DNA from 4 places in the Paenibacillus sp. MER 180 genome. Region 1 is predicted to be linked to each of the others. Evidence: riboswitches for the same ligand, from Rfam matches in the RefSeq annotation. Region 1 holds a riboswitch; each other region holds the start of a gene.
The links. A riboswitch is a leader RNA that binds a small molecule or an ion and turns the genes downstream of it on or off. The one in region 1 is predicted to bind cobalamin.
Positions count from the first base shown of each region.

Region 1 (7,534 bases):
GGCACTCCAACTGTGCCTCCATCCGTTCCTCATCCTCCTGCTCTGCACGCAGAAGCTCATTGGACAGCCAGATCGTTAAGCAATCAACGAGCACTGTCGGCTGTCCTTCTTCACTCAACCAATCCGGGAGATCTAACGACTGGTTCACTGTGCTCCACGCGTATCCAGATGCCTCACGACTCGCCTGATGCAGCCTGATGCGCTCCTTCATTTCCTCGTCATGAGCTTCAGCGGTCGCAACATAGGTACCGCCCTGCGGGGACAACTTCATAAATAATCGCTCAGCGAACGTACTCTTCCCGCTGCGTGCTCCGCCTGTTACGAGTACAATTTTCCCCATGCTCACTCATCCTTGCTTCAAAATACTAGATTGAATATCCTAGTTTGACATCATACATGCATTCATCATGCTTGTTTGACTACGATAGTATTCTTGTTCACTTGGAGCCATAATCCCGGCATGCCAGCCCGCGATTACTCCTTATTGGTTACACCCGCCTCTGCGAATGTTGCCATCTCCCGCATAATCCGCACTGCAGCATCAATTAGCTGGAACATCAGCACACCGCCAGTCCCTTCGCCAAGACGCATCTGCACATGCAAGCAAGGATTCAGCTTCAGCTCAGACAGCAGCGCTGTATGCCCCCGCTCCTCTGACAAGTGCGAGCCAATAAGATAAGGCTGTACCGCCGGAGCTAATCGTACAGCAGCCAGAGCAGCCGCACTGGAGATAAACCCGTCTATCACAACCGGAACCTGATTCGCCGCCGCAGCTAGAATAACACCCGTAAGACCGGCAATTTCCAGCCCGCCTACCTTCGCCAATACATCCAATGCATCCTCATGATTCGGTGCATTGATTTCAAGCGCTTGCCGTACCACATTGCATTTATGCTTCCACTGCGCGTCGCCGATGCCTGTCCCATGGCCTACTGCCTCTTCAGGCTCCATTCCAGTAAATGCACACAGCATCGCCGCGCTCGCCGTTGTATTTCCAATGCCCATCTCCCCTGTCGAGAACAGGCGGTATCCTTCGCGAACGTACTGCTCCACAATATCAACGCCTACTAGAATCGCAGAGATTGCTTCCTCTCGCGACATAGCAGGCCCCTTCGCCATATTCGCCGTTCCTTTACGCACCTTGCGCGATACAAGCTTCGGATCGTCCAAGTCCGCATTGACACCGATGTCGACACATACCACGTCTGCACCAGCTTCGCGCGACAGAACATTGACCGCAGCTCCGCCACGGAGGAAATTATACACCATCTGCGGTGTCACTTCGGATGGGAATGCGCTAACGCCTTCCTCACATACTCCATGATCGCCAGCCATGACAATAACGGCCTTCTTCTCGAATTGTGGTTTAACCTCTCCTGTAATACCTGCAACTTGAATCGCAACCTGCTCGAGTACTCCCAAGCTTCCCGGCGGCTTCGTCAATTGATTTTGATGTTCAATGGCAGATTGGATTGCCTGCTCATCCAAGGGCTTAATTTGTGCGATCAGTTGATTCAATCGTTCATTCATGCTGCTCATCTCCGTTGTCAAATTGATTTTCATGTGTTCAAGCTTGTGTTCATAGATGTGCATATAGTTGTATTCATTTCTTAGTTCTGTTCTTAAATGTGCAAATGATTGTTTTCAGTTCTTAGTTGTGATCTTAGATCCGTGCACAGATTGTGGTTCTTTCTGACTATGACTCCTATCCACTCTTGTTCCATGCAACATCCACTATATTCATCGTTATCGATTTTCAAGCGGAATGCTATAAATTTCGTTATTGCAAAACTACAGCAACTTATGCTTTCCAGGGCCGTCTATAACCCTAGCTTCGGTCGAATAAGAATCTGAGGGCGGCCCGTATCGGGATGCGGCACAACCGTCGTCTCTGTGGCAAAAATACGTGACAGCAGCTCCGTAGTCATGATCTGCTCAGGTGTGCCTTCAGCAGCAATGCCGCCTCCATGAATGACAACAAGCCTATCGCAATATAAAGAAGCCAAATTCAAATCATGGAGCACGGATACGACCGTCAACCCGCAATCCTGCTGCCACTCCCGAACAATATCCATAAATTGCACCTGATAATGAATGTCCAAATACGTCGTCGGCTCATCCAGCAGGACTACAGAAGGGGATTGCACCATTAATTTGGCCAATGCCGTTCGTTGGCGCTGCCCGCCGCTAATCCGATCAAGCGGATAGTCAGCCAGCTCCGTCAGTTGCAGCTTCTCCATAATCCGGTCTACAATCTCTCCACTATCCTCGGATTCTGATCCAAGCCATGATTGAAATGGGAAACGTCCCATCTCAACCACTTCGCGCACCGTAAATCCAAGTGGCGGAAGCGCTTCCTGCTGCAGCACTGCCATCATCTGAGATAGTGCTCTACGCTTATAGGTACCCAGCATTTGACCAGCAAGCTGTATAGAGCCAGAAGTAGGTCGATCCACTCCTGACAACAAAGACAGAAGCGTGGACTTGCCACTACCGTTCGGACCAATGATGCCAACCCACTCCCCAGACTCCACAGCGAAATCCACATCTTGCAGCACATGCTTCTCACCGTAATGCTTGCTCAGTCCTTGAACCTCAATGATGTTGCCCTTCTCCATTTGAATAGCATGATTGCTGCTCTCTGCATGATCTAGATTTGCTTTCGGAAGATGTTCTATTCGCTGTGTCATGACCATTTCCCCCGTTTCGCTCGCTTATTGCGCATAAGCAAGTAGGCGAAGAATGGCGCACCTAGAAACGCGGTTACAACCCCAAGTGGGATTTCTGTCGGTGCGAATGCCGTACGGGCAATCGTATCTGCCCACATCACATATATCGCTCCCCCAATTGCTGAGAGCGGTATCAAATATCGATAATCAGGGCCTACAATTAAGCGCAGCAGATGCGGAACGACTAATCCGACAAAGCCGATGACGCCGGAGACAGATACGGCAGCTGCCGTAATCATCGTTGCCGTCAGCAGCACTACCCATTTCGTCCGCTCTACATGAAGTCCGAGATGCGAGGCCTGCCGCTCACCTAATGCAAGCAAATTAAGCGGTCTTGCATATGCAATAAGAATAACAATGCCAATTGCCAAATAAGGAGCGAGCACCACTGTATAAGACCAGCCTCGCATCGCCAAACTGCCCATCACCCAAAACAAAATCTCATTGATCGTCTGATTTGTCATGGCTACAAGAAAGGAGACGATGGAGCCGAGAAAGGCTTGCATCACGACTCCAGATAAGATCAGTGTCTCGATTGGAATCTTCCCCTGCTCACTGGCCAGCTTAATGACGAACATTAGGGTCGCTACCCCTGTAGCGAATGCAACGACAGGAATCGTCCATTCGCCGAACAGCGAATACTGCAAACCGAAGTAAATAAGGAATGCGGCTCCAACAGAAGCCCCTGAAGATACCCCTAATGTATACGGATCTGCCAACGGGTTGCGCAGCACTCCTTGAAATGCAGTACCTGCGACCCCAAGCGCCGCCCCTACGAGCATTGCCAATAGAACTCGTGGGAAGCGTACCTTCATCATAATTTGCGCGGAAGCGTCATCCCATGTGACCGGTATGAACTGATCCAGCCCTGGAATATGATGAAGAAGAATTTGAGCAATTTCCCCCATTGGCATTTGTACAGAGCCTACAGCAAGACATCCTACAACGGACAAAAGGAGAAGCGCAATACCCGCTCCTCCATACCAACCCATTTTATTCATCGATTTCTCCACGATGATTATTTCACCAAGTCCGGATGAACCGCCTTCGCAACTGCCTTCAATCCGTCAGCTACACGAGGTCCCGGACGGCTGATCAGGTTCTGATCCACACCGATTACTTGATTGTTCTTAATTGCATTGATGTTATTCCAACCGCTGCGTCCACGAATAATTTCTTCCAAGGATTTGTTCGTCTCGGAGTCCACTACACCTTGCGTGAACATGATTACATCCGGATTGGATTTAATAATGTTCTCTTCGTTAATTTGAATCCAGCCGGCTGAATCAGCCGCAACGTTCGTGCCGCCTGCCATTTCAATCAGCTCGTTCATGAACTCGCCGCTGCCTACTGTCCAGCCTGGGGAGAATTCAATATACACCTTTTCCTTCTCCGCACTTTGAACGGCCGACTTCACATCTTCACGCACTTGCTTCATGTTGTCAACAATCGTCTTCGCTTTAGCTTGCTGATCCGTAATTTGACCATACAATTCGATGTTCTTAATCACATCGTCGTACGTTTTTGGTTCTACCTTGAATATTTTAATGCCCAGCTCACGGAACTTCTTCACAACTGGCTCCTTCATCGAGATGCCTGTGAACACGATGTCCGGCTTAGCTTTAATAATTGCCTCTTCATTCGGCTTCGTAATGCCGCCCATTTTCTCTTTGGACTTCGCTGCTTCCGGATAATCATCAAAATCAGACACCCCAACGATTTGTGCATCCAATCCAAGTGCGAACAAGGACTCTGTCTCAGCTGGAGACACGGACACAATACGTTCTGGCGCTTTGTCGAATGTGAATTCTTCACCCGTTGCATCCTTAACAGTCAGCGGATACGTCGTTTTTAGATCATCCTGCTTCGGTTGTTCTGTAGCCCCATTGCCATTGGACTCTTGCTGTGCAGTATTATTCTCAGCAGGCTTAGCCGCATCTTGATTGCCGCAAGCCGCCAGTCCTACTGTAAGCATAAGCGCCAATAGCGCCGCTACCGATTTGTTCAGCCATTTGTTCATGTCAGAATCTCTCCCTCGCGTCATTCTTCCTAGTCTCTAACCATGTACTACCCGTGCAGGTGTAAAGCGGTTCCATCCTTCGCCATGCGAACGATAATGCACTGCAAGCTGCACTTGCCGTAAGAATGTATGTACATCCCCATTCGGTATCAGTTGTCAATGAGCACTTGCATATACCTGAGCTGTAAATCCTACTGTGACTGAATTTGTGATATACATTCGTGCTGTGCAATTGCATTGAACTGCAGTTTACCTTGTACAAACGAAGTGCTTGATGGGATGTGAAATCATTTCCAAATACAGCAAAAACCCCCGATCCTTCGATCCGGGGGAACACAAAGTCATCTATCGCAATATTCAACAGACACCTAGAAGCAGGAAGCAAGCAGCTGCGCTGCCATGTTGCCTGATGCATTACGCCAATGACGTGATCCTCTCCGCGAAGGATACAGCTCGTCCATCTTCAGGCAGGTTTCCTGACTTAGGAGAATACGTTGCAGCTCGCCTTCCCATCCATAGCGGTTCATACAGCACACACTAACGAATTCGACAGTGGCATCATGAGCGCAACACTCCATTCACAGTGGCGGGACCGCGCCGGGTTCACACCGGCTTCCCTATTAACCTCGAATATGCATCGACCATACAATACATCGGTATCTCTTACCGAGCAACGCGTATGGATCCGTACCGCATACATACCCAAGGACCTGAAGTATCACGATTATTCAATATGGAATACATTTCGTCATCCAAGTGCTAAACTCGATAATTGATTATAGGGGAAAAGCCTCTGCGTTGCAATAGATTACATCATTGCGTGCATCTAATGAACCTGCTTTGACACACAAACGTCATCATCTGCTTGGAAGCCGTTCTGCTCGCAAGAACTTCCATTTGCGGGCACATCGCTTCGCCGTAATCATAACACCGCCACCGATTGGCGCAGCGGCTTCCCAGAATGACTTCCGCGGGAAAGCCAGCGTATATAAGCGACGAACGACGCCCCCGTGTGTGACGATGACAACATCCGGCCGCGGACTAGGCCCGCTTCCATATGACTGTCTCTGCATCCGGCTTGTCTTGCTGCGCAGCACACGTCCACGTGGCAGCGGCGAAGAATGGTACGGCCGACGACGGATAGCGCCCTCTTGCCGTTCCATATGATTTCCGCTGCTGATGAAGGAATCACGCGCATTGCGCAGCACTTCCCACCATACATGCGCCGTTCGCGTACAGAAGGACTGCCACGGTTCCCCGCGCGGCGGCTGGATGGCTGATGAATCGTCAAGCCATCTTCGATACTGTGGATCTTCCTTCAAGTCATTGTAGGTTAACCCTTCCCACATACCGAAGTCATATTCTCGCAGCCTTGTGTCCTCCACAGCTTGGATGCTGTCACGCGGACGCAAATAGGCGAGCGTGTCGCGACAGCGGCGCATATCGCTCGTGTATAGCAGCGGTGATGGATGCGCCAATGTTCGGCGAAGAGCTCGGAGCTCTTCTGTTGAATCCGGCAATAGCGGTACATCCGAATAGCTAATATATCGCCGCTCCGTATTCTCTTGCGTCAAGCCATGACGAACAAGTGCGAAGCGCACAATTTTGCCGCTTGCTTGACTCTTTTTTCGTAACATATGTCTTGTCATTAATAATCGTTTCCTGTTGTTTTTCGATGCTCCTGAACGACGCCGGTTCCGATGAATAGCGGGAGCATTCCATTTAGTTGTCCGTGTCATCCCATTTGTACTCCTTCATCCGCCATTCATCTACAGAAGCCATCCTCCGCGCACATATAGGAGCAGGCCTGCCAGAATAACAAAGACTGTCGAGCTGCTTACGAGCAGCCTGCATACCGCAGGCACATGCTCTGCTTGCAGAGGCTGCTTCATATCCCCCATATAAGCGCGGAACGAACGTATTCCTTTATACACATTATAACCGCCAAGCCTGATGCCAAGCGCACCTGCTGCTGCTGCCTCTGCCCACCCGCTATTCGGGCTTGGATGCTTGCTTGCATCTCGAAGCGCCATTGACCAAGCCCTGCGTGCATCATACCGATGAATCCAAGCGCTCAGCGTGATGAGCACAGCAGTGATCCGTGCTGGTATCCAGTTGGCGATATCATCGAGGCGGGCAGATGCCCAGCCCAAATTCTGATATTTCTCATTTTTATAGCCGACCATAGAATCGAGCGTATTCACCGCACGATATGCCATAGCCAGCGGAGCGCCTCCGATAAGTGCGAAGAATAGCGGCGAAATGACCGCATCAACTATGTTCTCCGCTACCGTCTCGACGGTAGCGCGCACGACTTCCGGTTCATCCAATTGCTCTGTATCGCGGCCGACAATCATGCCGACTTCTCGCCGTGCACCCTCTAAGTCCTGGTCCTTCAGCCTCCGATACACAGCCATCCCTGCATCCTTCAGTCCCTTTACCGCAATTGTCGTTCCAATGAGCAATGCCTCGGCAACCCATCCTACATATTCATGAACATGATATAGTCCTGTTAGTATAAGCCAAGTCGACGCATACGCCCCTCCTACCACGATAATCGGCAGCAGGATGCCTAGCGGCTTGAGTGCCTGCTCGGAAGGACTTATCCTGCGTATAACACGTTCTACTCTGCTTATTCCTTTGCCTATCCCAACGACTGGATGCGGGATAGCCCGAGGATCGCCTACAATCCGATCCCATATGTATGCTGCTATTATGATGAACGCTGCTGTCATATGTCTCCCACCCTAGTAGGTTGTTCCAATCTTTTAGCGGTCACGCTTCA
Region 1 is NZ_JAMAVT010000013.1:139,393-146,926, forward strand. Features, by position in the region: gene cobU (bifunctional adenosylcobinamide kinase/adenosylcobinamide-phosphate guanylyltransferase) at 1-340, opposite strand, end outside; gene cobT (nicotinate-nucleotide--dimethylbenzimidazole phosphoribosyltransferase) at 475-1,530, opposite strand; gene M3661_RS20755 (ABC transporter ATP-binding protein) at 1,821-2,690, opposite strand; gene M3661_RS20760 (FecCD family ABC transporter permease) at 2,687-3,730, opposite strand; gene M3661_RS20765 (ABC transporter substrate-binding protein) at 3,748-4,749, opposite strand; cobalamin riboswitch at 5,199-5,410, opposite strand; gene M3661_RS20770 (histidine phosphatase family protein) at 5,607-6,488, opposite strand; gene cbiB (adenosylcobinamide-phosphate synthase CbiB) at 6,519-7,484, opposite strand; gene M3661_RS20780 (adenosylcobinamide amidohydrolase) at 7,525-7,534, opposite strand, start outside.

Region 2 (7,534 bases), on a different contig from region 1:
ACCTGGATATGGAATAGCGGCTGAGGTGAATGGGCATCAGATCATTGTCGGCACACGCAGATGGATGGAGAAGAACGGGGTAGCAAGCGCAGATGCGGAGGAAGCATTGCAAGACATGGAGCAGGCAGGCAAGACGGCAATGCTTATCGCGGTTGATGGCAGCTGGAAAGGCATAGTTGCCGTTGCCGATCAAGTGAAGGCTTCTTCGAAGAAGGCCATCGAGCGGCTGCATCAAATGGGGATACGCGTTGTTATGATGACAGGAGACAACACCCGTACGGCCAGAGCAATCGCGTCACAAGTAGGGATTGATGATGTATTTGCAGAGGTGCTGCCTGAACAGAAGGCACAGCATGTGCGCGAGCTGCAGCAGAGAGGCAGTGTCGTCGCCATGGTAGGCGATGGAATTAATGATGCGCCAGCTCTGGCAGCAGCGGACATTGGGTTCGCGATCGGTACAGGTACGGATGTAGCAATGGAGACGGCAGGCGTAACCTTAATGCGTGGCGACTTGAACGGCATTGCGGATGCGATGGAGATGAGCCGCCGTACCATGCGCAACATTAAGCAGAACTTGTTCTGGGCACTTGTATACAATACGATTGGTATCCCGATTGCAGCAATCGGATTGCTTGCCCCATGGCTTGCAGGAGCGGCTATGGCCTTCAGCTCGGTATCCGTTGTACTGAATGCACTGCGGCTTCAACGCATCAAGCTGTAGCCTGACAGAATTTCACGGTAGAGATCGTGATGTTCCTAAACAGAAGGAAGCATATAATCATATCGCCGAACGTATTATGCGGTAATGATTATGCGGATCATTGACGAACTGTCAACTTTGGTGTTAACAAAAGTGGCGGCCACATGGTATGATCAAATCGGATGAAAGGTATGATTAAGGAGGTCTGAACATGCAATTACGCGTTACAGCGAAGGCAGTCGAGCGTTTTTTGGCTGATTGGGGATTCACAGCAGGAGACTCAGTACGCATATTCGTCCGCTACAGCGGATTCAGTGCTTCAGGACCTTATTCATTCGGCATCATGAAAGACAGTCCGCAATATCCAGCAGTGACGGAAGTTGTGAACGGCATTACGTTCTTTATGGAGCAAAATGATGTATGGTTCTTGGATAATCGTGAATTGACGCTAGATGAGAAAGGCGAAGATATTGTCTTTCTGCATGAAGGAATGGTCATCTAGCGCATCAACCCGTAATCATCAATAGGCGAGCCGAGAGGCTCGCCTATTGTGCATGGATAGACGCCTAGTGAATCGGAGTTTAATGAAGATAAGGTCACAGCTCCGGTATTTGTTTATTTTGGTTAGAGATGAGAAAAAATCCTTGTCATTCGTTCTGGTTAGATATATAATCGTTCTCAATTGGGGGAAGCGTGACTGCGACTTTCAATGCAATTGAATATGAGGAAACAGGTGCTTTGGGTAACGTCGAAGCTTAATAGGGAAGCCGGTTGGAAATCCGGCGCGGTCCCGCCACTGTGACAGTTGAGGTATTGCGAGAGAGCCACTGGTCGTAATCGATCGGGAAGGCTGCAAAGGCCAATGAAGCTGAAGCCAGGAGACCTGCCTGTTTTGACAACACTGTTCGTACCTACGGGAGATAGGGAAGTGTTCGTAAGCATGGATATCGGTTTTCGATTCCTCTTAGCATGAGGGTAGTATGCTAATGAGACGGAAGGATCGATTTATTCCACTATGACTTCATGGACGTTTACGAGACATTTCTGTTGTTGGACAGGAATGTCTTTTTTGCATATTGGGATGCAATGAAAATTTCTGAAGTCTGAGTGATAAAGTCACATATGGTGGGGTAGAGCGTTCAACTGCAATCTTAATTCCGTGTTAAGCGATAGAAATTGTACAACTATATCCCGTACGGCAAATTGACTCATGGAGAGGGGCAGTATGATGACCGTTCATTCAATCAAGACAAGCACAGCAGGTTACCCTCGGATCGGATACGACCGGGAATGGAAGAAGGTATTGGAGCAATATTGGGCTGGGAACAGTTCTGTTCAGCAGCTGGAAGAAGAATTGGCGCGCATCAATGATGTTCGGCTGAAGACGATGCAGGACGCTGGCATTGACCTGATTCCAGTAAATGATTACTCCTGGTATGATCATGTGCTTGATATGACAGCCACATTCGGATTGATACCGTCACGGTTTGCATATGACGGTGGAGAAGTGAACGCAGATTTGCTGTTCGCCTTGGCTCGCGGTACACAGGATGCGGTAGCTTGCGAGATGACGAAGTGGTTTAATACGAACTATCACTACATTGTGCCGGAATGGGAAGGCAAGGCGCCGCAATTGACGGTCAATCGCCCGTTGCAAGCCTATCGCCAAGCGAAGCAGATTCATGGCATTGAAGGTAAGCCAGTCATCATCGGGCCATATACTTATGTCCGCTTTATTAAAGGGATTAAACCGGAAGAGCGCCTGAACGTTCTTCGCCAATTCGTAGGGGTATACGGACAGTTGCTTAGCGAGTTGGAGGGTGAAGGTGTGCAGGCTGTGCAATTGGATGAACCTGCATTCGTGCTGGAAATGCCAAGCGAGCATTGGGCTGCTGTGAAGGAAGTCTATGCCGAATTGCGCAAGGCAGCACCAAGCTTATCATTATGGGTTCAGACCTACTTCGATGCGGTGTCCGACTACGAAGCGTTCGTGTCGCTTCCGGTGGATACGCTCGGATTAGACTTTGTTCATGATAGAGGGAGAAATGAAGCAGCGCTTCGTCAATTCGGATTCCCTGCGCAGAAGCAGCTTGCTGTCGGCATTATTGATGGCCGCAATATTTGGCGTACGGACTTAGCGGCTGCTGCAGTATGGCTGGAGTCTGTGGAAGGGATTGTACCGAAGGAACGCTGGATTATTCAGCCATCATGCAGCCTGCTTCATGTACCACTCACGGCGGCGCGGGAAACTGAGCTGTCAGCACCAGTGCGCGAGGCATTGGCGTTCGCGGATGAGAAGCTGGAGGAGACTGCCCTACTTGCTCGTCACTTCGCAAGCCCGAGTGAAGAGACGCGTGCAGCATTAGCAGAGAGCGGTGCTCGTGTTCAAGCATGGCGGACAGAACCATTAAGACAGCGTCCACAAGTCGTTCAGGCGTTGGAAGAACTGCTTCGTGCAGAAAAGGAAAAAGGAATTGAACGTCTTCCATTCGAGGAACGCAAGGAGCTTCAGCGCAAGCGCTGGCCATCGCTGCCGCTCCTGCCGACCACAACGATTGGCAGTATGCCGCAAACTGCGGATATCCGGCGCGCACGCCTTCGCTTCCGCAAGGGAGAATGGGATGCGAAGACGTATGAAACCTATTTGGAAGAAGAAATGACACGCTGGATTCGCATTCAGGAAGAGATCGGCATTGACGTGCTGGTACATGGTGAATTCGAACGCACGGACATGGTCGAATACTTTGGCGAGAAGCTGGACGGGTTCGCGTTCACGAAGTTCGGCTGGGTACAATCCTATGGCTCGCGCTGTGTAAAACCACCGGTTCTGTACGGAGATGTGGCGTTCACAGAGCCGATGACGGTGAAGGAAACGGCATTTGCGCAGTCCTTGACGTCTCAGCCGGTTAAGGGGATGCTTACGGGCCCGGTTACGATCTTGAACTGGTCGTTCGTACGTGACGACATTCCTCGTGAGCAGGCGGCATTCCAGCTGGCGTACGCGCTTCGTCAAGAGATTGCAGCACTGGAGACTGCAGGTATTGGCATGATCCAGGTCGATGAGCCTGCGGTGAAGGAAGGTATGCCGCTTAAGGCGGAGGACGCTGTCTATTATACGGATTGGGCAGTGCTTGCTTTCCGGCTTGCAACATGCGGAGCAGCGCCTGAGACGCAAGTACACACGCATATGTGCTATTGCGACTTCTCCGACATGGTCGATACGATCCGCAAGATGGATGCGGACGTGATCTCGCTCGAAACGGCACGCAGCGGCGGCGATATGATTGCTACGCTGGAGGAGCAGAGCTATGAGCTTGGCATTGGTCTGGGTGTATATGATATTCACAGTCCACGTGTGCCTGCTGTAGAAGAGATTGATCGGATCATCGAGCAGGCGCTTCGTGTGCTGCCGGTTGAGACGTTCTGGATTAACCCAGATTGTGGTCTGAAGACGCGCCGCGAGCCGGAGACGGTAGCTGCACTGCGCAACATGGTAGAAGCAACGAAGCTTGCTCGCGCCCGTCGTCAAGCTTCTGTGCTGCCTACGGAGGCATAATCTATGTTATAACAGTTTATAGTGAATCGATTTTGTACAAGTGAACTGCTAGGAGAGTCCAATCAATCATAGTTTGGTAGTAGCTGTGATAAATGAAAATCTACTTGGCATTTTGCTTGTGGTACATGTTGTTAAGGACACTGCCCCTCGTCGATTAATTATGGTGCTTGACCTTTGACAAGGCCCATGCAGTGTCCTATTTTCTAAATTAGCAACTTTATGAGTTGAAAAAGTTTTCGATCCTTAATAGGATGCTCTGAGGTCATCGAAATTGGACAGAGGCTTCGCCTCACCAGTGAGCTTCTGTTCCACGATCAATTAGTAAAGAGCTTATGCCGATTGTTATACAGGAAGGAGGGCTTTTGTGTAAACTCATGTTAAGCAATCCCCCAAAGGGGATTCGCGTTTCTAACGTAAGTAGTTACTGACTCGATCCGGATAGAAACTGAAAGCTGAAGCAGCATTTGACCCCAATTCTGAACACGGCCCGTCCATTTACGGGTAACATCCATCGTGGCTAGATAGAGCATTTTGAGTAGGGCTTCATCGGTAGGGAAAACACTCTTTCCTTTGGTCACTTTGAGAAGCTGCCGGTAGTAGCTTTCAATGTTGGTGGTGTAGATGAGTTTGCGGATCTCGGGTAAAGTAATGTTGAGAGTTCCTCCCAGTTATTCCGCCAGGAGCGGACAATGAGCGGATATTTGGCGCCCCAGACCTCTTCGAAGCGGTCCAGTTCAAGCAGCGCTCCTCCCTCGGTGGCTGCTTTGTGAATCGGCTTCAGGTCAGCCGTGACTTTCTTGAGATCCTTGAATGACACGTAGGGAGTGGAATTGCGGATGTGGTGAATCATACATTTCTGAATCTCGGTCTTCGGATAGCAGGCGGCAATCGCTTCAGAGAAGCCGCTTAGAGCATCTCCAGAATGGTTTCTGCGAACAACTCTTTTAAGCATTTTGCGCGTCTTGTGCCGTTACCAGCTTTTCTCCTTAATGAAGGCTCGCAGTTGCTCTTTTGTCCAAAGTCCCATGTGTCCCTCCTCTTTTTCTATTACTTACCATTTTAATAGATTTGGGAGGTTACACAATCTATTTTGCAGACTCTTATACAGGCTAAGCGACTGATATAGTTTTGAATCCATCAACGCATACAGATTTTTCTTTCTCGATTTTTGTGGATGTCCCCTTGCCTTTCCTCTAGACCTAATGCTGCCGCCCCTCCTTATTGGTCATTGCCCCTCAATGGTTTTTCAATATAATAACTTTCTTCAATTCTGCTCTCATCAATGTCTTTTATTCTATTGTGACATTTATCATATACCTATAACATATAGGAAAGGTGATTTGACATCTAAAGTTTTATGTATTACACTCATTGATAATTACTCAAGAATTAATTTGAGTTTTTTCAATATATTGGATGGGTAACCATTTGTCAAATAACGTTATAATTCCTTCCTTCCTTCTTGTAGAAGAATCTCATAAAAAAAAGCATTAATGAAAGATCACTCTACCATTTTTTTATATGAGATGGGGTATCAGTTTTAATAGCTGTCATATACATCTCGATAAGTCCTCCTTTATCTAAAGCGTCCCTTTTTTTCGAATCAACATATCTTGAAAAACTTCAAATTAAAGATAACGGTTAAAAGTCATCCACTTAATTTTTGAACCGCTTTTGCTGACTGAAGTTTTCCGTCATTCGTGTCATACGAATTACAGTTAAGATCGGACAACTAAATTTTATACGTTCAAGTAATATTATGCAAAAGACATGTTTTCTTCAGATCATCTAACCAAAATACCCCATTCTCCTTAGATTCAATGTCGAGGCCTGTATAAGCTTTCTAAAAACTAAACTACTTCTACTTAATATAACTATACTATTTCGTTCAATTCTCTGCTTACTTGGCTGTAATGACAGTTACATAAAGAATCGAAACAAAGTGTCTTTCATCCGATAAAAAACAAATAAAATTATCTTAATCATCAAAGAAAACTCATTAGCAATATACGGAGCTTTAATAATCATTTAAATGGTGTATTTTACAAATAAATAAAGAAGGGTGGCTAAAAGATTTAAGGGAGAAAGGTAAGCCTCTAAACGGTTTCAGAAGGTAGTGTTTTTAAATTCTGTATTCAAAAATGCTAGCTATTTGCCGCCGTGGCTCGAACTTCAAACAGACACTAGAAATGCTATGGCTGCAACAATTGAAAAGATAGATAAGGAGGTTGAATCAGAACAGATTTCTAAAGAGATCGACAGAATTAATTACTGTTACACAAAGGTCTAATTTTGGTTGAAAAAAAACGAAGTATTCGATTAATAAAATTCTTTTTGGGGGATCGGGAAATGTCGAAGGATTTGACTGCTATTTTTGAAGTTGTAATAAATCATGAAGAGCAATATTCGATTTGGCCAATTCACAAAGATGTGCCGCAAGGATGGACAAAAGTAGGATACTCAGGGGAAAGAGAAAAATGCTTAAACTATATCAAAGAAGTATGGGTCGACATGCGTCCAAAAAGTTTAAGAGACATGCTGTAAACTAAAGTGCATTTTAGGGGGAAATTTAGCATGTTGCGAACCCAAAATAATAGTTTCCTTACGAAATATATGAAGCATGAAATGGTTAGTTTAATTGTATTATGTATGATTATGCTAATTAGTACAATTGTTATGCTTTTAAATCCTCAGGTGTTAGCTTACTTCATAGACGCCGCAGTTAATCAACAACCTCTTCAAATGTTGTTTATACTAGCCCTAGGTTATATTGGGATTGCTATTCTGACACAGATCTTCAATATTATTTCAACATATATTAGTACAAATATCGCTTGGAAAGTTACAAACCAGGTTAGATTAGATGTTACAGAACATTGTCTTCGTTTGAATTTGGACTTTCATAACAAGAAGACAACAGGAGAATTTATTGAACGTATTGACGGTGATGTCTTAACGTTAGGTAATTTCTTTTCGAATTTTTGGGCAAAAATGATAAGTAATTTATTGTTGTTGATAGGAATTTTGATTTTGCTTTTCCGGGTTAATATTGAGGCAGGGATCATATTCGCGATTTTTAGTGCGATTTCTTTTTTTATTCTAAATAAAATTAGAGGGTTAGCTATAAAGTACTGGGGAGAAGCTAGACAAACGAGTGCGGAATTGTACGGTTTTTTGGAAGAACGGTTGAATGGAATTGAAGATGTTAAAGCTGTTGGAGCTGAAACTCATGTATTTAAGAGGATGTATCAGATTTTGATAAAACGCTTACAAACTGA
Region 2 is NZ_JAMAVT010000009.1:82,142-89,675, reverse strand. Features, by position in the region: gene M3661_RS15885 (heavy metal translocating P-type ATPase) at 1-721, shown strand, start outside; gene M3661_RS15880 (HesB/YadR/YfhF family protein) at 912-1,202, shown strand; cobalamin riboswitch at 1,415-1,605, shown strand; gene metE (5-methyltetrahydropteroyltriglutamate--homocysteine S-methyltransferase) at 1,929-4,256, shown strand; partial or broken gene M3661_RS15870 (transposase) at 4,665-5,172, opposite strand; gene M3661_RS15865 (MbtH family protein) at 6,606-6,800, shown strand; gene M3661_RS15860 (ABC transporter ATP-binding protein) at 6,831-7,534, shown strand, end outside.
Region 2: another riboswitch for cobalamin. It lies ahead of metE (5-methyltetrahydropteroyltriglutamate--homocysteine S-methyltransferase); the one in region 1 lies ahead of M3661_RS20765 (ABC transporter substrate-binding protein).

Region 3 (7,534 bases), on a different contig from region 1:
ACAACTTTTGTGAAGAGAGCATCTCCTGCTCCGTCCCCAAGAGAACTTCCTTCGTGTGTTCATCTAACTTTATATGAGAATCTCCTGTTGGTAAGGCACCAATATCAAGCCCTAAATTACAGGTGTAACTCCACTGAAGGACATCCCCATCAACCAGCTTATGCTTGTCTGCACTGTGAGCATAGAACTTTTGGTTAACGGAGTACATCCACCCACTGTTAGGTCCTTTATCGAACTCACCTAAGTCAGCAATAGACTGTACATAAAGTGATTCCCCTGATCCTACGTATTGTAAAGGTACCCCTGTCACATCTAACAATCTTTTCAATACGGTAAATGCTGTATCATCCTTGAATAGGGGTACAGAAATAGGACTAATAATCTCCCCTTCCCCAATAGAACGTTTCTCTACAGAAATTGTTACCGCGCCAGTTACCAGTGGATCAACGACTCCTCCTCCATTGCCGTTATCTCCGCCAGGCGTATCCTTTATTTTTGCGATATATGCTAGAAACTCACCGAATTGCTTCGTCTTAATGACTAGGTCGCCTACACTATTGGCATAGGAATAGAACTCATCATGTCTAACGGATTCATCAGTGTATTTAGGTATGATTACGATTGTTCCGTTCGCTTCCATGAGTGCTGCTTCTTTATTGCCTTGCCCCTTCAAAGTAAGAGTTGCATGCTTATCAACATGAATATCTTGATCTCCGCCAACCTTAACACGGGAATCAATTCCTGTTGCCTCTTTATTATAAGTGGACAAGCCTCCATTCAGCCCGGAAAGTAAAATATCATCACTTCCACTTAAAATTCTAGGCAATTCCAGCTTTCGATCCCATGAAGAAATTACAAATGTGTTCGGTTCAATTTCTAAATATGTACTGCTTGTAACGGAAGCTACATGGGGCAGCTCATCTTTCGAAAATACAAGTGTTACTTTGTTTTCTGAAAGAGGTTCCTGTTCCGATCCCACACTTACATTTGTTTCATTCTCACCGACTACAATTGTCTTGTCCCCAGATGGATTAGGATCGGGTACCGAGCCAATATCCTTGCCCATATCGGTTGTGTACTGCCAGCGAAGAACGTCCCCACCCTTCAATGTATATATCCCCGCGCTATAATTCGGGAATGCTCCATTCACGGAATACATCCAGCCGCTTAACGGTCCCTTATCAAATTCCCAAAGTGGATCGATGCCTTTGATATAAACCGATTTGCCTGAACCACTGTAGTCAAAGTCAATGTTTCGATCATCGAGCTCTCTTTTTAAAGCTGTGAAGGCTGTATCTCCTTCATACAATGGTATTGTTACTGGTGCAAGGATATCCCCTTGACCAACGGATCTTATTTCAACGGACAATGTCGCTGTTCCAATCGATTTAGGCAATTCCAAGCTAACTGCCAATCCATTGCTTTCCTCTTGTCCCGTTACGGCAGCTCCAAGAGCTTGAACCGTAAGTCCGCCAGTAACAGCACGGCCTTCAAAAACGAGCTTTGCTTTTTGACTATTAAGAAGTGAGATTGTTTTTAGTTTCAGTTCAGTCGTTCCTGGCTTTACTAGCCAACTGTCAATCTGCGACGCTTGAGGCGTAAATGAATCTCCCGCAAGCTGTACTTCGACCGTTGGATTTACAGCGCCCTGTTGAATAGAAGAGACTGTAGAAATCATCGGCTGACGACCATAATAGAAATAGAGGTCATCGCCATTTTTTATCTCATATGCACCTGCTCCTACAGAAGGAGCACTTCCATTCACTTTGTATTTCCAACCATCGCTACCGCCAAGTTTCCCTTCATTTTGACCAGCAACGGATGTTAGTCTTGCTTGATCCCCATTCCCCAAAGTAAGGTAGGGAATTGATGGATTGGCTTGATCCAGCGCTAGCTTTAGTGCATCCAATGCGGTGAGCTTTTTGTTGTTTGCATCCAAGGAAATTTGGTTAGGTTGATAAATGAAATCGTCAATCCCTTTGACACTAACCTGCACATTAACATGTGATTGATCCGATGGAAGCTTCACTTCCGCGAGGCGACTCCATACCGATTTTCCATGCTTGATGTCGAGCAACGCAACAAGAGCCTGCTCGGTAGCCATCCTATTTGCAGAAGAATCTGTTAATTTCCATTTGAACGATCCATCATTTTGTTGGAAGCGTGCATACGCATCGATAACTGTTCCGTTAGGCTCTTTCCACTTTGCTGACAAGACATCGTCGCCTGCAGCAACCAATCCCGATACGGATGTAGATAAGCTATTGGAATTATCTCCGGATCCCCATGTACCAACGGAATCAAACCCTCCATTGTCCAATTGGCGTTTTTTCAACAATTCCTTAGCTCGTTCAATTGCCGCATCTACCGCGCTCTGTCCTTGGTATTGACCGAGTGCAAGCAGCGCCATACCAGTAATGTCAGTATCTCCTGAGCTGCCGGTAGCTGACAGTCCATAACCTCCGTCTGCGTACTGTGCTTTAAGCAGATAATCGAGCGCTTTTTGCTTGGATGCGGCATTCCATGACCCCATATCCTGACCAAGCTTCTCACCGGCGCTTAAGGCAAGCATTGCCCAAATGTGTTTATTAACTCCACCGATAGCACCCGTTGCTGGATCTTGCTGTGCTGCCAGCTCCGCCCACAGATTCCGGTTCGTTTCCCAAGCGTGAGCCGGATTCTTTCCTAATGCAAGCAAGCCATAAATATATCGAATATGATCGGTGCCTCCTGCATTTGGTCGAAGTCTTGGCTCTTTTGTTTCCCATGTAGGTAATCTCCAAGTTCCATCATGCAAATCTTGACCCGCACTCCACAGAGCAACAAGCTCCCACCATGAATCACTTACAGCATCTTGATTAGAAGCATCCTTATAATAGTCCTTATAGTATTGAACCGTATGTTCAATCATGTTATTTAACTGAGTATTGCCCTGCCCGCTCGCCGCTCTTATGACTTGTGGCTGTACAAGAGATAACAACAATACGATACTTAGTAATGCAGACAAGCTCTTCTTCAACATTCTGTTCGTAATCATCTTCAATGTCTGATCTCCTTAATATGTCGATATGAAGGCAATAAAAAAACACCTTTCCATGTTAGAAAGATGTTAGGTAACCACTTCGATGCAGCTAAATACACTAGTAATCTCCTACTAGCAGCACGAATAAACATCCCCCTCCCATCCTCGTGAGAAATATAGAGCACTTATATGGCAGGTCTCCTGGCTTCGCATCATCGCTCGACAATCTACCTTCCCGTTAGCTCAGTTAACAGTGGATAAAAGCCTTGATTGTCAGCTCTGCGTTACAGTGGCGGGACCGCGTCGAACTCGCATCGACTTCCCTATTAAGCTGAGCATGCACAGCACCATATAAACTATTTCTATGTAATTGCGATAAGAATACGTGGTTTTATTGTAGCAAAATTTAGCATGACGGACAAAGAACTTTCTCATAGACAGCACGAAAAAAAGCGACCTACCCATTGGTAGGTACGCTTTTTGTAAACTACAAAATATTTTTAGCTCATAGCTGCCTGATCGGCACCAGCACCGCTTTCTTTCTTAATCTGCTTGCTGCGAAGCTGGCCACAAGCAGCATCAATGTCTGTGCCATGCTCCAACCGCACGCTGCAGCTAATGTTATGTTTCTTCATGACATCATAGAAGCCACGAATCGACTCCTGCTCGCTGCGCTGATACTGGCTGTGCTCATCAACTGGATTGTACGGAATTAAGTTCACATTGACCTCGTCCTGCATCTTCCATTCTTGAATCAGCTGCACCAACTCAAGTGCGTGCTCCTGCTGATCGTTCACGTCCTTCAGCAAAATATATTCCAGCGTCACCCGTTGGTTCGTCGTGTTGATGAAGTACCGAATCGCCTCCATCACCTTCGCAATCGGAATCGCGCGGTTAATTTTCATAATGCGCGTGCGCAGCTCATCATTCGGCGCATGCAAGGAAAGTGCCAAGTTCACCCGCAGATTAATATCTGCAAAGTCTTTGATCTTATTCGCCAAGCCGCTTGTTGATACCGTAATTCGTCTCGCTCCAATTGCCAGACCTTTGTGGTCAGTAACAACCCGCAAGAAATCAACGATATTCTCAAAGTTATCGAATGGCTCTCCGATACCCATCACGACGATATGGCTGACCAGATCACCCTCACCCACTGCATCCAAATGGTGCTGAACCTTCATGATCTGCTCCACAATCTCGCCGCTCGACAAGTCGCGGCTCTTCGCCAGCAGTCCGCTCGCACAGAAGCTGCAGCCGATGTTGCAGCCAACCTGAGTCGTCACACATACCGACAGCCCGAATTTGTGTCTCATCAACACCGTCTCAATCAAGTTGCCATCCTGCAGCTTGAACAAGAACTTGATTGTGCCGTCAGCCGATTGCTGCTTCACATGCTCGTTAAGCGTATGAATAACGAAGTGTTCGGACAGCAGTGCTACGCTGGCTTCATTTACTTCTGTCATATCAGCGAAATCCTTGACCCGCTTGCGATATAGATAATCCCACACTTGGGATGCCCGTGACTTCTTATGCCCCCGCTCCTCTAACCAAGCGGCCAACTGATCCAATGTTAATCCATAGATGGATTGCTTATTCATCTAGTGCCCTCTTTTCAACACGTCAAAATTCTGTCTTACTTGCTTATAAATGCTCTACCTACAAGTGTCATTCCTTCTATAAATCACTGAACTTCCTCTATAATCTGATTATTATTGTCCCAGAACTTCTGAAATATAACAAGAGTCTTTCCCGTTATAGTCAATAAGTGATTGTTTTCATAAGGGATGTCGAATGCCATCAGATATAATTAGCTTAAATGGAAAAGGGGCGCCAGTTGCGGCGCCCTCTCTTCTATTATTTAGAACCCATAATTATATATAACATAACCATTCTGCTCTCTATATTATTTATTCTACTTTCGTTCCATGCGAACGAGATTGCCGAAGTTATCGAACTTGGCTACGATAGACGCATTACCTTTTCTGCTAAACGTGTAGTCGCCCCAGTCCTTATTAACCTTCACCTCGTAGGAAGATAAGTCTACGCCCCACAATTTCTTCGCGATAGGCTTAGCGATCGCAACACCTTGCTCTTTTGTCAATGATTTGCGCTTCTGATTATCCGTTGTAGGCTTAACATTTATGGATATAAGCTTGCCCGTTTTTGCTTCAATTGTGGCAGCAGCCTCGACCACGAACGCCCGGTTATTCTCGTCTATCATCACAGCCCCATTTTTCCTGAAATCACCTTTAACCTCTATTTTCCTTGCTAGCTTCCATTCTTCTCTTCCTTCATATTTTTCGTATTCAATGTTCGTAAATGGTTGAACCTTATCGATTCCCATACTTTTTACAGCCTGCTCTGCCACGCTTATGATTTTGCGCTCCACATCCGCTGCCTTGTATGTAAAGCGGAAATTTAATGGCTTATTTGTCTTTGTATCGATTTGAACGAATTGATTGTCTTTCGCTCCGAAAGTCATCGATTCTGTTTTATTGTCTGCGATATTGTTCTGGAAAAAGTGAGCTTCCGTAAAGACCAGCTCCGCATTTTTGCGAAATTGCTCCGCTGCTGACTGTGCTGCCTTCAGGTACGATGCGTACTCATCAGTTACCTCATCCATTTTGAAGCTCAGCGATATGGTAAGTACCTTGCCGGAAACTGCATCGACCGATACAACGGCACTCCGATCCTTGGATTGGATGATCCAATTCTCTTTTTTCTTTTTATCTACAAAATAACTATCCTTGAACGCTTCCTCCAATTGAAATGCTTTTCCGTTTCCGTATTGCTCAATCGCCTTCTCAGCCGACTCTGTCAACTTTTGATCTACATCGCTATACTGAACAATTCCCGTCCCTCCGTTATTCCCGCCGGCCTGTTCCGCCATAGCCGGAGTTGCAGCGAACAAGCTGCATACGAGTGAAAGCGCCAATAATGTATTCATTTTCATTGAAAAATACCCTCCTCGTATAAGTCCGTTTAATCTTGTATTCCCTCAATCGGAATCAGCTCCAACTTCCAGAACTCACCCTTTGCATTGACGGTTCCTTTCATCGTCATCGTACCTTTTTTCGTGAATGTATATTCATTGAGCTTGACGCTCACATCGTAGCCTTCCATATCGATGCCGAATACCTGCTTAACGGTCGAAATGACCTTACTGATAGCCTGTTCTGGCGCATAAAGCAAAGTTGCGTATTTCTTCCGTGCAGCTTGCTCATCGCCAGGATAATCATCTTTATAGCTTTGCTGAACCGACCAGACTCGGCTCGTCCGTACCCCCACTCTGGCAAAGAGATTCCTATCACGTCCAATCTCCCATACATGTTCCGTTGGAGTCATTCTCTGCATCATGGTTGTGGATCGCAATGCCTTGCCTTCCGCAAAAAGTGGATACGCCTTCTCCGCTGCAGCCTTGGCCTTTTCATTGAAGCTTCCATTTTCATACCGCAGTTCTGCCGCCTCCACCTGGCCCGTTACCGCATCAATCGTAATGGAAGCTTGGTCATTATGGAACGACCAGCTATTAAGTTCCTTAGATCTCACACGGACAGCCTTCGCGAATGCGATCGGTTGTTCAGGCTTCATTTGCCGCAAGGTATCTTCAACCGTCTGACGCAGTTTGTCATTCAATTCATGGTATGGAACGGCACGTTGTACAGTAATGGGCTCTGCCGCTTCTTTGAGCATTATGACAAAACTCTCGCCGTTATCCTTGGCATATAGGAACCACCGATCGCTGTAATCTGCGACGCCATACAGTTCGGCTGGCTTGTTTGGAGCGAGATCATGCATTGCCTGTTCCGCCTTGCTTACGATTTCAGGCTTTAACTCCGCTACTGTCATCTCATATATCGGTTCATCGTAACCTGGAGGGAGCGGTTCAGCCGACGGCACGAGCGGAATGCTCCAACTGATTGGTGTCTTCTTCGTCCAACTTTCCAAGGATACGTTCAGGCTGCCAGGGATCTCAGACTGACCTTCGAAAAAGAACAGCGTACGATTGCGATACTTTCCTTGCGAATCCTGCTCCAGTTCTGTCGCCGACTCCGCTCTAATTTCCTTCCCCTGCTTGTCCATCATGCGCCATTCCAGATCTAGCGTGTCAGAACCAAGCTGCTGTTCAGCCTCCAGTATCCACCCCTTGCCTTGAAAGGCTTTGTAGCCGTCCTTCATCTGCTCAGGGACTTCTTCTGTCTTCATTCGTGCCTTGAAAACAATGCTCTTCCCCTTCACCTCCTTCCTTAACGGCTCCTTCATCAACGCCGCTGGATCGAGTGCTATAGAATCCCCTTTAGAGAATCGTTCCTGTGTATAGATTGCTGTCATTTCCAAGGTCAAATCCTTTGTCTCCTCAAAAGGAACGAACGCATGGCGGTACCTCATATGCCCCAACGTTCCTTGACCATGCAAGGACTGTTGAAGAACATTCTTATTTCCGATGGCTAATTCTCTGCGCACCAAACCATCATATGCAGCCACTATATCTCCTTTCCCATCTTTAATTTC
Region 3 is NZ_JAMAVT010000001.1:410,768-418,301, forward strand. Features, by position in the region: gene M3661_RS01700 (DUF4430 domain-containing protein) at 1-3,037, opposite strand, end outside; cobalamin riboswitch at 3,197-3,389, opposite strand; gene rlmN (dual-specificity RNA methyltransferase RlmN) at 3,523-4,620, opposite strand; gene M3661_RS01710 (hypothetical protein) at 4,935-5,975, opposite strand; gene M3661_RS01715 (DUF4179 domain-containing protein) at 6,005-7,534, opposite strand, start outside.
Region 3: another riboswitch for cobalamin. It lies ahead of M3661_RS01700 (DUF4430 domain-containing protein); the one in region 1 lies ahead of M3661_RS20765 (ABC transporter substrate-binding protein).

Region 4 (7,534 bases), on a different contig from region 1:
GAGGTATCTAAACTAACCATTTTTGTTTTTTAAACTGTCCACTTGACAGGGAGCACTTCACAGCAGCTTACCTCGTCTTTTTTACAGCTTACTTTGTTATTCATACAGCATAGTGTCGTTCATATTTACTCTGCACCAATCGTTATGTATGCTGATGCTGCACGAATGAAGCAGAGGAGGCTTGGATTTGGATGATAGGAAACATCATATTGATTATTGCAGCAGTTTGTGAGATATCATTTGCAGTATTCCGCATTTGTACAAAGTCATATCAGAAAAAGATCAAAGCTTTGATAAGGATTGGCGCTTTTGCAGCATTCCTAATTTTCACATTGGCTTCGGTCATTGAGTGGAGCTTCCGTTGGATGGGACTTGGACTGCTGCTGCTTGTCTGGGCGCTACTTGGAGTATGGACGCTCATACGCAGCAAAGAGGAACACAAAGAATATAAAAGAGGCCGCGTTATCAGGAATGCAGTTGGTATGTTTATGCTCGTCGTCATTGCTGTAACTCCTGCTCTCGTATTTCCGCAGTATCATTTGCCCCCAATTACGGGGAAGTATCAAGTCGCAACCGCATCATATACCTATGTTGATAAAAATCGTATCGAACAATTTACAGACACAGGAGAAATTCGGCACGTCAATGTTGAGTTTTGGTATCCTGAGCATGCAGACGAAACCTATCCGCTGTTGGTATTTTCTCCTGGTGCATTCGGCAGCAAAGGAAGCAATATCTCAACCTATATGGAGCTTGCGAGCCACGGGTACGTAGTATGCGCTATCGATCATCCATTTCATTCTTATTATACGGCATCTGAAGACGGAAACAGGACATTCATCGATTCGGGATATATGAAGGAAGTCAATGACTCCAACAAGGGCAAATACACGGTAGAACAAATGTATGGGCTTATCCAAAAATGGATGAAGCTGCGTACGGATGACATGAATTTTGTAATCGATACGATTGTGGAAAAAGCAATAACGAGCAGTGACAAGGTGTATCCGCTAGTGAATACTCAAAAGATAGGTGTGTTTGGACACTCCATGGGCGGAGCAGCAAGCGCTTGGCTTGGCAGGGAGCGTGATGATGTTGGCGCCGTTGTCAATATCGATGCCCCAATGTTTAGCGAGCTCATATACAACAAGGAGACCGATGATTTTGCGGCAAGCAACCAGCCCTATACGACTCCACTTCTTAATATCTATTCTGACGGTGTGTGGGTACAGCTACTACAGCACAACAGCAAATCCCCTTATGCAGCTAACAAGGTTATTGATAAAAACGGTAAAGTCGTGCATACCGTCCATTTCCAAGGAGCGGAGCATATGAGTCTTACCGACCTGTCTCTCATTTCCCCGCTAATATCCAATATGCTGCAGGGCGGCAGGGTGGCGGAGATTGATCCCTATTACTGTCTTGAAACGATGAATCATATTCTAGTACAGTTTTTCGATTGCTATCTCAAAGGGCAGGGCAGCTTCACATCTGCTGGGACATATTGACGGGCAAATCACTCTTAACTATTTCGATCCTCAACTTTTATCTTTTTTTCATATTGCGTTACAGATTGTTTGTGCTATAATAATTGTCGAATGGATGACCCATTCACGTCATGCACAATAGAAGAAGTTATAGACGATGGAAGTTTGGTGCAAATCCAACGCGGTCCCGCCACTGTGATAGGCCGAATGCTCGGTCTTAAGTCAGGTCTTTTGTCTAGTAACTTTGCCAGGCCAGTCATTTCGAGGCGAAAGTGACTGGTTTACAAGTCTAGTGACGATTGCGCCTCGCTAGGCTTTTTTATATTTTCTTGGAGGCTGTCGACAACGCAGTCGAGTCAGCCTGGTGGTCGCCGCCGAAAATACAAAGATGTACAAGCTGGGCAAGCGGGACGTTTTTCAACGAAGAAGAACCAAATGCACAATGATGTGCATGTCCCACCTTTTTTCTTATACAGATTTGTCGTAATGATGAACTCGATTATATTGAGGTTGACGCCTGTTTGCGTTACGATGTACAGTATAGATGATAATTGAATGATAAGTTGCACAATGGCGTGCACACGACATAACAAGCAAAGAGGCTTTTTGAAGGGATCCATCCCTTTGAGAGGCCTCTTTTTTTGTTGCAACTACTCGTTGGAGGTGCTTTACGTGGATAAACTTTCGATCAAAGCCGATCTCTATATGGGGCATGGCGCGCTGGATCGTCTGATGGAATGGCGTAATAAGCGGATTTTCATCGTTACCGATCCATTCATGGTCAAGTCAGGGATGATCAACATGGTATTCGATCGGCTGCATGAGAGCAATGAGCAATATATTTTCAGCAATATCGTACCTGATCCTCCTGTTGAAATCGTAACCGAAGGTGTTGAGGCATTGGGTGCGTTCAACACAGATTTAATCATTGCAATTGGCGGCGGGTCTGCGATTGATGCGGCTAAGGCGATGAAGCTGTTTGCGCAGAAGCTTCTGAACCAGCAGGAGATTCCATTCGTGGCAATCCCGACGACAAGCGGGACGGGCTCCGAGGTGACATCATTTTCGGTAATCAGCGACAAACAGAAGAACATTAAATACCCACTCGTATCCGATGATATGCTGCCGCAAGAGGCGATATTGGATCCGGAGCTGGTTAAGAGTGTGCCGGACTTCATTACGGCAGATACTGGAATGGATGTATTGACGCATGCGATTGAAGCTTATGTGTCTACAAAAGCGAATGATATATCCGATGCGCTTGCCGAGAAGGCAATTAAGCTGGTGTTTGCTTACTTGCCACGTGCATATAAGGATGGTGGAGATTTAGAAGCACGTGAGAAGATGCATAATGCCTCCTGTATTGCGGGCATGGCATTTAATATTACTTCGCTGGGGCTTAACCATGGCATTGCGCATGTCGCTGGAGCCAAATTCAAAATTGCGCATGGCCGCATGAATGCGATGCTGCTCCCGCATGTTATTGAATTCAATGCGAATTATAAGCCAGGCTATGGCAGGGAAGAGAGCACAGCTTCAGCGGTTCGCTATGCAGAAATCGCGAAAAGCTTGGGTCTATCCGCACCGAATCCGAAGAGCGGTGTACGCAGCTTGGTGCAAGCTATCAAGCAGCTGCAGAAGCAATTGCAGATGCCGCAGACGCTGAAGGAATGCGGAATTGAGAAGGCGCTGCTGGACGAAATGAGAGAGTCGATTGCTGAAGGTGCGTTGAAAGACGGCTGCACAGCGACGAATCCTCGTGTACCAACAACTGGAGATGTGGCTGAAATTTTGAACAAAATGTTTCAATCGTAGGTTTGCGTCGAATTTTGTCTGAATGTGTATTGACAACGTTTGCAGTATTAAAATATAGTAAAGGTAACACAACGGCGTGTTGCATACAAAACCAAGCAAAGAGGCTTCTTAAAATTCCTGTGTGAACTTTTAAGGGGCTTTTATGTTTTTTTACAGCAATTTCACGTGTTTCTGACATGAGAGTGAGATGATGGTATGGAGCAACACACTGAGAAACAACGCGTTATCCAAGAGTACGTGCCTGGTAAACAGGTCACGCTGGCTCATATTATCGCGAATCCGAACCCTGATATCTATAAGAAGCTGGGATTAGGGAATGACGCACATGATTCAATCGGAGTCATGACGATAACACCAAGCGAGGCTTCCATTATTGCAGCGGATATCGCGACGAAGGCGGCTGGCGTACAGATCGGCTTCGTCGATCGCTTCAGCGGATCACTCGTCATTACAGGCGATGTATCCTCTGTCGAATCTGCTATAAGTGAAGTGCTGTTTGGACTTCAAAATATTTTAGGCTTCTCAACTGCTGCGAACATAACGAGAACGTAGGTGAAGAAGCTGATGAGAAAAATTATTTTCGCCGGAAGTACCGGTTCTGGCAAGACGACACTGTGCCAATGGCTGCACGGTCAAGAAATTGCCTATAAAAAGACGCAAGCGATTGAAAGCTTCGACCAAGCGATCGATACGCCGGGCGAGTGCATCGAGAACCGATATTTATACAAGATGCTGCTCGTAACCAGCGTAGATGCTGACGTAATCGGGCTTGTGCAAGATTGCACGAAGGAAGATAGCTACTTCCCACCGGCCTTCGCAACTGTATTCGCCAAGCCGGTCATCGGCGTGGTGACGAAGGTGGAACTGGCCGAGTCGCAGGAGCAAATCGCACAAGCGAGAGCTCATCTGCAGGCGGCTGGTGTGGAACAGATATTTGAAGTCTCGACGATAGAGAATGTGGGAGTGGAGGCGCTTCAGCAATACTTGGAAGCGTAAACGGCTGATTCTATTATTACAAGAGGCGCAATACCAATAGACAAGCAAATAACGGCAGACAATGAGGTGCATGACACATGAATGGAAAAATTGTAATAGTCGACGACGAACCTATTACAAGAATGGATATTCGTGAGATGCTCGAAGAGGCGGACTACAATGTAGTAGGCGAAGCTTCCGATGGATTTGAAGCCATCGAATTATGTAAGAAGCATCTGCCTGACCTCGTCATCATGGATGTTCAAATGCCCATCCTCGATGGGCTCAAGGCTAGTAAACGAATCTTAACAGAGCAGCTGGCAGGAGGAATTCTTCTCCTGACCGCCTTCAGCGACAAGCAAACTATCGAGAAAGCCTCGGCTGTCGGTGCGCTTGGCTATCTGGTAAAGCCGCTTGATGAAAAGTCGTTCATTCCCATGGTGGAAGTGACCATTGCCAAAGGCAAGGAAATACGCAAGCTGGAGCAGAATCTATCGAAGCTGACGCAGAAGATGGAAGAGCGCAAAGCAGTGGAGAAGGCGAAAGGGATCTTGATGAAGGAAAATGGCTATACCGAAGAGGAAGCCTATCAAACCCTGCGCAAATTAAGTATGGATAGACGGTGTCCGATGATTGAAATCGCAACCACGATCGTCATGTCCTATGATTGATTTCAAAGAACGAATCAAGCAGCTGTGCAGACTCCATACGGGGTTGTCTGAATCGGATATGGCGTGGATATGCGAAATTGCGGAGTCTTTTGAACATACCGAGGTGCAAGACGATGTGTTCATTGATGTACTGTCCAGTGTATCGAACGAGGCTATCGTCGTATATCATCGCCGTCCGAGCGAACGACAGTCCTTGTATGAGCGTCCAGTTATGGGAGAGAAGGCGCTGCGCGAGAATGAGCCGGGTGTTCTGAGAACACTGGAGACTGGCATTATGTCACAAGGTCTCGTTGCCAACACGCAGGAGAATCATCTTGTTCGGCAGACCGTATATCCGATGAAAAATCAAAATGGCGTCATCGCGGTCGTCATATATGAAAAAGATGTGAGTGACAATATTCAAGCTCACTTCAATATGGCGGGTGCGCCGTATGAAGATGGCGAGATGTCTTCTATGCTGACGGCTATGCTTCGCTTCAAGGATTCGCTTATCAATCAGTTAGAGGACGCTGTTCTCGTGTTCGACAAGCATGGATTTTTGAAGCTCAAAAATAAGCAGGCAGATGCGTATTATAGACAGCTTGGTTATTTGGAGGATATACAAGGCTTGCATTATGACAATTTGTCGCTCGATCAGACGATGTTCTCCGAGGTGATGAAGCAGCATTCATCTTCGCCGTGTTGTCCATTGACGACAGATGTGAAGGCTGCGGGCCGTTACTTCCAAGTAAAGCGGCTATTCATTGAGGAGAAGGATCTGTGCGTAGGCGTCATTCTGCACGATGTAACCGAAATTAAGGACAAGGAAGCAGAGATCATCTCGAAGTCGGTAGCTATTCGTGAAATTCACCACCGGGTGAAGAATAATTTGCAGACGGTGGCGTCCCTGCTGCGCATTCAAGGCCGACAATGCAAGAGCCCCGAGGCTAAGAAATGTCTGGATGACAGTGTCAGTCGGGTATTGGCAATTGCGGCAACTCATGAATTGCTATCAACGGAAATCGATGCTCAGGTAGATCTGCTCGATGTCATACGGCTCATAGCATCGAACATTGAGCGCTGCTTCGTCCATTGCCATGCTGTCGGTGTGAACATCTCTTCAACGGACAGTATTTGCTTAGATAGTGATCGTACCGTAGATATCGCGCTGATTGTAAGTGAGCTGCTGCACAATAGCTATGAGCATGCGTTCGAGGATTGTACGTCTGGTGAAATCACGATCACGGCGCAAGTTGAAGGAGGTCTTGTTACCGTCGTTGTTGCAGACAACGGAACAGGATTCGTGGTAGAAGAAACTTCTCGCAAGAGCTTAGGGCTGTCGATTGTTCGCAGCTATGTGAAGGATAAGCTGAAAGGGAAGCTCACGATTGCATCAAGTGATAAAGGCACGGCTGTTACATTTACGTTCAAAAAATAAATATTCGAACTACAAGGGCGTAGTTTTAGAAGCAAAGAGGCTTAAAGTCAACCATATCCGGTGTGAATCGGAAGTGGTGCTTTAAGCCTTTTTTTGTTCGAATGTATCGTGATGCGATACAGGAACTATGCCCAGTGGAATTACACGGAAATCAATCGGTGGGGGTGAGGAAAGTGGAAGAACAATTGCTGAGTGTAGGCATCGATATGGGGACTTCTACGACACAGATTGTGTTATCGAAGCTTCACATTCAGAACATGGCATCTTCCTTCACAGTGCCGCGATTGGTCATTACGGACAAAGAAGTTGTATATCGAAGCGATATTTGCTTCACGCCTGTAATGGAGGACAATCGCATCGATATGCAGCAGATTCAGGTGTTTATTGAAGAGCAGTATGCGAAGGCTGGCATTCGCAAGGAAGATATTCAGACAGGCGCCGTCATTATTACGGGGGAAACAGCTCGCAAAGACAATGCCAACGAAGCGGTTCTGTCGCTAAGCGGTTTCGCTGGAGATTTCGTAGTTGCGACGGCTGGTCCGGATCTGGAGAGCATTATCGCTGCGAAAGGTGCAGGTGCCCATACGTATTCCAAGGAGCATTCGACTTCCATCGTCAATATCGATATTGGCGGAGGTACGAGCAATCTGGCGCTATTCGCTAGCGGCGATCTCATCGATACAGGCTGTCTCGATATCGGTGGACGACTCATCAAGGTGGATCAAGCCACACATGAAGTGACGTACATTGCACCGAAAATTAAGCAGCTGGCAGAGCGGAGAGGCATTAAGCTCGCACTCGGTCAGCAAGTTACTCCAGCCGACTTGGAGCCGATTATCGGAGAGATGGTCAAGCTGCTCGAAGAGAGCGTTGGCCTGAGGCAGACAGGCGACTTCTATAACACGATTATTACGAATAAAGGGATTAAGCTGGATCGTTCGATTCCGTGCATTTCTTTCTCCGGCGGCGTAGCGGACTACATTTATGAAGAGGCGACGGGCGATGTGTTCCAGTACGGTGACATCGGCATCTTGCTCGGCCGTGCCATCGCAGCGTCTCCGCTTACGACGCAAATGACAGTAGCCCGATCGGCTGAGACCATCCGAGCAACCGTAGTTGGAGCAGGATCTCATACGACGGAAATTAGCGGCAGCACGATTACGTACACG
Region 4 is NZ_JAMAVT010000005.1:438,580-446,113, reverse strand. Features, by position in the region: gene M3661_RS11400 (alpha/beta hydrolase family protein) at 192-1,508, shown strand; adenosylcobalamin (AdoCbl) riboswitch at 1,621-1,772, shown strand; gene M3661_RS11395 (1-propanol dehydrogenase PduQ) at 2,160-3,302, shown strand; gene M3661_RS11390 (BMC domain-containing protein) at 3,498-3,854, shown strand; gene M3661_RS11385 (EutP/PduV family microcompartment system protein) at 3,867-4,298, shown strand; gene M3661_RS11380 (ANTAR domain-containing response regulator) at 4,376-4,948, shown strand; gene M3661_RS11375 (sensor histidine kinase) at 4,941-6,365, shown strand; gene eutA (ethanolamine ammonia-lyase reactivating factor EutA) at 6,539-7,534, shown strand, end outside.
Region 4: another riboswitch for cobalamin. It lies ahead of M3661_RS11395 (1-propanol dehydrogenase PduQ); the one in region 1 lies ahead of M3661_RS20765 (ABC transporter substrate-binding protein).